2 linked regions of the uncultured Dysgonomonas sp. genome follow. The protein of the gene in region 2 binds, or shares a complex with, the protein of the main gene of each other region. Links are inferred from orthologs where the notes say so. Each region holds a gene or a part of one and is shown on either strand. Other genes may lie near its edges. The genes, in order: secY and secA.

What was found.
Region 1: the proteins of secA (region 2) and secY are in contact, whole or in part, in a crystal structure (PDB 3DIN), measured with the Thermotoga maritima proteins. The link is inferred for uncultured Dysgonomonas sp. from one-to-one orthologs. Residues at the interface, in WP_004082002.1 of Thermotoga maritima: Glu261, Ala262, Arg263, Lys300, Ala301, Arg302, Thr303, Ile304, Ile305, Leu323, Tyr324, Asp325, Pro326, Val329, Ser330, Tyr333, Ile336, Lys340, Phe345, Val349, Glu363, Phe364, Tyr374, Ser375, Gly376, Gly377, Glu393, Ile395, Thr482, Ser483; in WP_004081795.1 of Thermotoga maritima: Glu108, Gly109, Glu110, Glu111, Ala236, Glu237, Arg238, Arg239, Ile240, Thr241, Ile242, Gln243, Tyr244, Ala245, Arg246, Arg247, Val248, Thr249, Gly250, Arg251, Arg252, Val253, Tyr254, Gly256, Ala257, Ser258, Thr259, Tyr260, Leu261, Pro262.

What each region holds. Positions count from the first base shown.
Region 1 is NZ_LT599032.1:3,081,684-3,084,915, reverse strand. Bases 1-2,903 are described here. They hold secY (preprotein translocase subunit SecY), read right to left. Parts: upstream 2,159-2,903; coding sequence 842-2,158; downstream 1-841. Other genes in these bases: rpsE (30S ribosomal protein S5), read right to left, coding at 2,835-2,903; rpmD (50S ribosomal protein L30), read right to left, coding at 2,640-2,816; rplO (50S ribosomal protein L15), read right to left, coding at 2,160-2,609; map (type I methionyl aminopeptidase), read right to left, coding at 30-830; infA (translation initiation factor IF-1), read right to left, coding at 1-11. Also shown: more of rpsE, read right to left, coding at 2,904-3,232. UniProt on the Escherichia coli protein: The central subunit of the protein translocation channel SecYEG. Consists of two halves formed by TMs 1-5 and 6-10.
Region 2 is NZ_LT599032.1:168,565-172,733, forward strand. The notes cover bases 208-4,047. They hold secA (preprotein translocase subunit SecA), read left to right. Parts: upstream 208-532; coding sequence 533-3,847; downstream 3,848-4,047. Other genes in these bases: QZL88_RS00710 (alkaline phosphatase family protein), read left to right, coding at 208-483. Outside these bases: more of QZL88_RS00710, read left to right, coding at 1-207; gyrA (DNA gyrase subunit A), read left to right, coding at 4,093-4,169. UniProt on the Escherichia coli protein: Required for protein export, interacts with the SecYEG preprotein conducting channel.

The sequences.
Region 1 (3,232 bases), 2.9 Mb from region 2 along the record:
TGTTTAGCCATATATATAATAAAAGGTTTTTAAATTGCGTTATTTCCTAAAACAGCTTCTACAAATTCAAATGTTGATAAAATATCAGCTTTACCCTGACGAATAGCCACAGTATGCTCGAAGTGGGCCGAAGGTTTACGATCACGGGTTCTGATAGTCCAACCATCGCTTTCGAAAACAACATTCTTGCTTCCCATGTTAATCATCGGCTCTATTGCTATACACATCCCCTTTTTAAGTAAGGGACCTGTACCCCGTCTGCCATAGTTAGGAACTTCAGGTGCTTCATGCATCTTACGCCCTATACCATGTCCTACCAGTTCACGAACGACCGAATAACCACGCTTCTCACAATATGTCTGAACGGCATCACCGATATCGCCTATGCGATTACCATCTACTGCCTTTTCTATTCCTTTATAAAGTGCTTCTTTCGTTGCCCTGAGCAAAGCCTTCACGTCTTCGGCAACTTCTCCTACGCAAAATGTGTAGGCCGAATCGCCGCAAAATCCGTTTTTCTCCGTACCACAATCGACAGAAATAATATCACCGTCTTTAAGAACATAGTCTGTTGGAAATCCATGCACAACCTGTTCATTAACTGAAGCACAAATCGCACCCGGGAAATCCACAGCGCCCGGAGCACCCTTATATCCCAAGAAGGAAGGTCTGGCTCCATGATCCTGTATAAATTCTTTCGCAATTTTATCTAATTGAGCCGGAGTGATACCCGGTTTTATATGCTTTGCCATTTCGCCCAAGGTCATACCTACAAGGCGATTGGCTTCGCGCATCAATTCGATCTCTTCGTCTGTTTTCAGAAATATCATTTATAACCTCCTTAATATGCTGCAATTGAACCAGAACGACCTTTGATTCTTCCCGATTTCAATAAACCGTCATAATGTCTCATCAACAAGTGACTTTCGATCTGCTGTAATGTATCCAACACAACCCCAACAAGGATTAACAATGATGTTCCTCCAAAGAATTGTGAAAATTCACGACTCACACCAAAGTAGCTGGCAAACGCAGGAAGAATAGCAACCATAGCCAGGAACAATGATCCTGGGAATGTTATACGAGACATAATAGAATCGATATAATCTGCTGTTTTCTTCCCAGGCTTGATACCCGGTATAAATCCGTTATTACGTTTCAGTTCATCAGCCATCTGCACAGGGTTTATAGTCACAGCTGTGTAGAACCATGTGAAAGCAATGATTAGGAATGCAAACACAACATTGTATGCTACACTGGTATGATCCATAAATGAACCCCAGAATCCGCCTTTTTCGGTAGAGAATCCCGCAATAGAGATAGGCACAAACATAATTGCCTGAGCAAAGATGATCGGCATCACGTTAGCAGCATTAACCTTCAATGGTATATACTGACGTGCACCTCCATATTGTTTGTTTCCTACAACTCTTTTTGCATATTGTACTGGTATACGGCGTGTACCTTGTACCAACAGAATTGCACCGCAAATAATAAGTAACAAGAACACAATCTCTGCAAGGAACATTACCAATCCGCCTCCCTGGCTTGCCAGACGTGAAGAAAATTCACCGATAAGCGCATGTGGCAGACGGGCTATAATACCCACCAAAATGATGAAAGAGACTCCGTTTCCGATACCTTTATCTGTAATGCGCTCTCCTAACCAAAGAACAAACATACTACCTCCGGCCAAAATAATGGTTGAAGGAATAAGAAATTCCCATGAAGTAGGAGCTGCTGCACCCAACGCACCCAACAGGTAAGCCGGCCCCTGGAATAGGAGAATAGCTACTGTCAGATAACGTGTGTACTGGTTCATTTTGGTACGCCCGCTTTCTCCTTCACGTTGTAGCTTTTGGAAATATGGCACAGCCATACCCAACAACTGCATAACGATAGAAGCAGAGATATAAGGCATAATACCCAATGCAAAAATTGATGCATTAGCAAATGCACCTCCCGAGAACATGTTCAATATGTCCAGAATACCCCCTGAAGTCTTAGCCTGAAGGGCATTAAGAGCTTCCGGGTCTACTCCTGGCAGAACGATATGAACTCCGAAGCGATAGATCACCACGAAAAAGAAGGTAATCATGAGTCTTTTTCTAAGATCCTCAATCTTCCATATATTTTCCAGTGTTTTTACTAATCCCATCTTACTTCAGTTTAGTTACTGTTCCACCTATTGCTTGAATTGCAGCTTCTGCTGTTTTTGAGAAAGCGTGAGCTTCAACATCTACCTTTGTAGTGATGGCTCCGTTTCCTAATATTTTCACTAATTGATTGGAAGAAATAAAGCCTGCATCGATCAATGTCTGAATATCGATTTTAGCAAGGTTCTTAGTTTCTGCCAAACGTTGCAATACATCCAGATTGATAGCTTTGTATTCTACTCGGTTTATGTTTTTAAATCCGAATTTAGGCAAACGGCGTTGGATAGGCATCTGCCCTCCTTCAAATCCGATCTTCTTAGAATAACCTGATCTGGACTTAGCTCCTTTATGACCTCTTGTGGAAGTGCCACCTAATCCTGAACCCGTACCACGTCCGATTCTTTTTCCGGTTTTAGTTGATCCTTCAGCAGGTCTCAAATTTGATAAACTCATATTTTTATATTTTTTATCTTATAAACTAAATTACTCTACAATAGTAACCAAATGGTGTACTTTGTTGATCATCCCTCTGATAGCAGGTGTATCTTCATGTTCTACTACACGGTTCAACTTTTTCAGCCCAAGAGCGTCTAAAGTTAATTTTTGGTCTTTCGGACACTTGATTCTGCTCTTAACTTGTTTAACTTTAATCTTTGCCATAATAATTTTCTTTGCAAATTAACCTTTAAACACTTTTTCCATAGAAATACCTCTGTTCTGAGCTACAGTGTATGCATCTCTCAGCTCGCCTAAAGCTTCGATAGTAGCCTTCACAAGGTTGTGAGGGTTTGACGAACCTTTCGATTTTGCCAATACGTCTGTTACACCTACACTCTCTAGCACGGCACGCATCGCACCCCCTGCTTTCACCCCTGTACCGGGAGCAGCCGGACGAATAAGTACTTCAGATCCTCCAAAACGGGCAACTTGCTCGTGAGGTACTGTTCCTTTAAGTACCGGAACTTTGATAAGGTTTTTCTTAGCAGCTTCAACTCCTTTAGCTATAGCTGTCGTTACTTCACCAGCTTTACCAAGACCCCAGCCTACTATACCATCTTCATTTCCTACCACTACGA
Region 2 (4,169 bases):
GCCATTTATGGCAGGGACAACAAATGGGTGGACAAAATATACAATGGCCAGGTCTATCTCAACAGGGAATTAATCAAACAAAAACAGATATCGTTACAGGAAATACAAGATAAAGCAGCCGAGTTCGTTTCCGAGTTCACAGGAGTGCAAGAGGTATATACTTCTTATCAGATACAGCACGGACAATGGAATCCTGTAATGGAATATTACAAGAATGGTTATACGAAAGAAACTTCGGGGGACCTCTTTATCGAGTTACAACCGGGGTATAAAATCGTAAACGAACAAGATGCTTCATTTAAAGAAAAACAAATACGGAACAATGCTATTGTCTGTCCTGTTATATTCTTCGGAAATAATATAAAGGCCGAAAGAATAAAAAGGACTATAAAGGCTACAGAGATAGCCCCTACGGTGTCGTACATCATGCGTATACGTTCACCGAATGCAGCGAGGGAAGAAGCCCTATCGGAATTGCTTTAAAATCTTTAAATCTTGAAACATTAAATTTTGAAATAAATAAACTAAATATATGGGATTCGCTGATATTTTATCATCATTATTCGGGAACAAATCTCAACGCGACTTAAAAGAGATTAATCCATACGTAGACCGCATTAAGGCTGTATACCCGTCGATAGAGAAACTCTCTCATGACGAACTACGTGCCAAAACTGCTGAAATCAGGCAACAGGTACAAGACTATGTGGCCACCGAAAAAAATAAGATTGCCGAACTGAAAGCCGGGGTTGAAGCACTGGAAATAGACCAACGCGAAGACGTTTGGGCAGAAGTGGACAAACTGGAAAAAGAAGTTACCGACAAATATGAAGAAGTACTCGAAAAAGTACTTCCTGAAGTATTTTCAATTGTAAAAGAAACCGCTCGCCGCCTCACAGAAAACGAAGAAGTTATTGTGACTGCCACTGAGTTTGACAAGGAACTTGCAGAAACACATGACTTTGTAAGTATAGATGGTGATAAGGCTGTTTATTACAAACGCTGGACTGCCGGAGGAAACGAAATAGTATGGGATATGATCCACTATGATGTACAGCTCTTTGGTGGAGTTGTGCTACATAAGGGTAAAATTGCTGAAATGGCCACGGGGGAAGGTAAAACGCTGGTAGGTACACTGCCTGTATTCCTCAATGCCCTTACCGGAAACGGTGTGCATGTGGTTACGGTGAATGATTATCTGGCAAAACGTGACTCGGAGTGGATGGGACCGATCTATATGTTCAACGGATTGTCTGTTGATTGTATAGATAAGCATCAGCCGAATTCGGAAGGCCGCCGCAAAGCATATCAGGCAGATATCACATTCGGAACGAATAATGAATTCGGCTTTGACTACCTGCGTGATAATATGGCAATTAACCCATCGGACCTTGTGCAACGCAAGCATAATTATGCGATTGTGGACGAGGTTGACTCCGTATTGATCGACGATGCACGTACTCCACTGATTATATCTGGGCCTATTCCCAGAGGGGAACAACAACTGTTCGAGGAATTCCGTCCGCGTGTAGAAATCATTGTTAAAGCGCAAAGGGATCTTTGTACAAAATTATTGGCAGAAGCCAAAGCAAAAATAGCTTCGGAAGATAAAAAAGAACAGGAAGAAGGAAGTTTGCTTTTGTATCGTTCATTCAAGGGACTTCCTAAAAACAAACCACTCATTAAGTTCTTGAGTGAACCGGGAGTTAAATCTTCCATGTTGAAAACCGAAGAGCATTATATGGCAGAGCAAATGCGCAATATGCATATTGTTACTGACGATTTGTACTTCGTTATTGATGAAAAAAACAACAGTATAGAACTCACTGACAAAGGAATAGACTTACTTACCGGTAATTCTGATGACCCATTATTCTTTGTATTGCCGGATATTGGCGCGCTTCTTTCCGATTTAGAAAATCAGTCGCTGACCGATGCCCAGAAAGCTGAAAAGAAAGACGAGTTGATGCAGAGCTACTCTATCAAATCGGAACGGGTACACACCGTAAACCAATTACTTAAAGCATATGCTTTGTTTGAGAAAGACGACGAATACGTTGTTATGGACAACAAAGTAATGATTGTAGATGAGCAAACAGGCCGTATTATGGATGGCCGCCGTTATTCAGACGGTTTGCATCAGGCTATAGAAGCAAAAGAGCGTGTGAAAGTGGAAGCTGCCACACAAACATTTGCAACTATTACCTTACAAAACTATTTCCGTATGTACCACAAGCTTTCGGGTATGACCGGTACGGCGGAGACAGAAGCAGGAGAGTTGTGGAACATCTATAAGCTTGATGTGGTTGTGATCCCTACCAACAGACCAATCGCACGTAAGGATATGAATGACCGCATCTATAAAACGAAGCGTGAAAAATATACTGCAGTCATCCACGAGATAGAAGAGCTTGTAAATCAAGGCCGAGCTGTACTTGTAGGTACTACTTCGGTAGAAATCTCCGAGTTGTTGAGCAAGATGCTCACCATGCGTAAGATCAAGCATAACGTACTGAATGCCAAGTTACACCAGCGTGAAGCAGAAGTTGTAGCCTTGGCCGGACAACCGGGGGCAGTTACCATTGCTACCAATATGGCTGGTCGTGGTACCGACATCAAACTTGCACCAAGTGTAAAAGAAGCTGGAGGATTGGCTATTATAGGTACAGAGAGACACGAATCGCGCCGTGTAGACCGCCAGTTGCGTGGTCGTGCAGGACGTCAGGGAGACCCGGGCTCTTCTGTATTCTACATCTCACTGGAAGACGATTTGATGCGTCTGTTCGCATCGGAACGTATTGCCGGAATGATGGACCGTATGGGCTTTAAAGAAGGCGAAATGCTTGAACATAACATGCTCAGCAAGTCGGTGGAACGTGCACAAAAGAAAGTGGAAGAAAATAACTTCGGTATCCGTAAACGTTTGCTGGAATACGATGATGTGATGAACTCGCAACGTGAAGTTATTTACAAACGTCGTCGCCATGCACTTATGGGCGAACGTATCGGAATCGATATCGTGAATATGTTCTACGACACTGCCGTGAATATAGTAGAGCAATATGCGGACAACCTTGACTACGAAGGATTGAAGATAGACCTGCTGCGCTTGCTTGCTATTGAAGTTCCGTTCGATGAAGCCAGCTTCCGCACGATGAAATCGGATGCAATGGTAGATCAGATATACGATACGGCAGTTCAGAACTTCAAACATAAGATGGACCGTCTGGCTGAAATCGCAAATCCCGTAATCAAACAGGTTTATGAAGAACAAGGCGATAAATTCGAGAACATACTGATTCCTATTACAGACGGAAAACGCGTTTATAATATATCTTGTAATCTGAAAGAAGCATACGACAGCCAGTCGAAAGATATTATCAAATCGTTTGAAAAGGCAATCGTATTGCATACTATAGATGAAGAATGGAAAGAACATCTTCGTGAGATGGATGAACTTCGCCAGTCTGTACAGAATGCAAGTTATGAGCAAAAAGACCCTCTGTTGATCTATAAACTGGAATCATTCAACTTGTTCAAATCTATGCTTAACAGTGTTAATGGTAAAGCCGTAACAATACTGATGCGCGGACAAATACCTGTACGTGAACCGGAACAGGTACGTCAGGCAGCTCCGGAGCAAAAGACAGATTATAGCCGCTATCGTACCGAACGTAACGAGATGGAAGACGGAAACGCTACTCAGGGAGGAGGACAAAGACCGCCGCAACCACAGGGTGCGCCGAAAATAGCACCCGTACATGTAGATAAAAAGCCGGGAAGAAACGAGCCTTGCTATTGTGGAAGTGGTAAAAAATATAAGAATTGTCACGGTAAAAACGAATGATCTCAGTGCACGAGAGAAATGAATTGGCAGGTTATATTTTGAATGCTTGATTTATCTCTCAAACCTGCTAATAATTAAATATAAAAAGCCCGATGAAATTTAGTATTCATCGGGCTTTTTTGGCATATTATATTTTCTTAATACAAAGAAAATTTGTATCTTAGCATGTTTTTTGAACACTAGAAAATACCTCATTTCGGAGGTACTTCACAAATATTTGAGAATAAAAATTTTATCTTAAAATAATGGCAGAAACAGAGGACAGAATTATTAAGATTAACATCGAGGATGAGATGAAATCTGCCTACATTGACTATTCAAT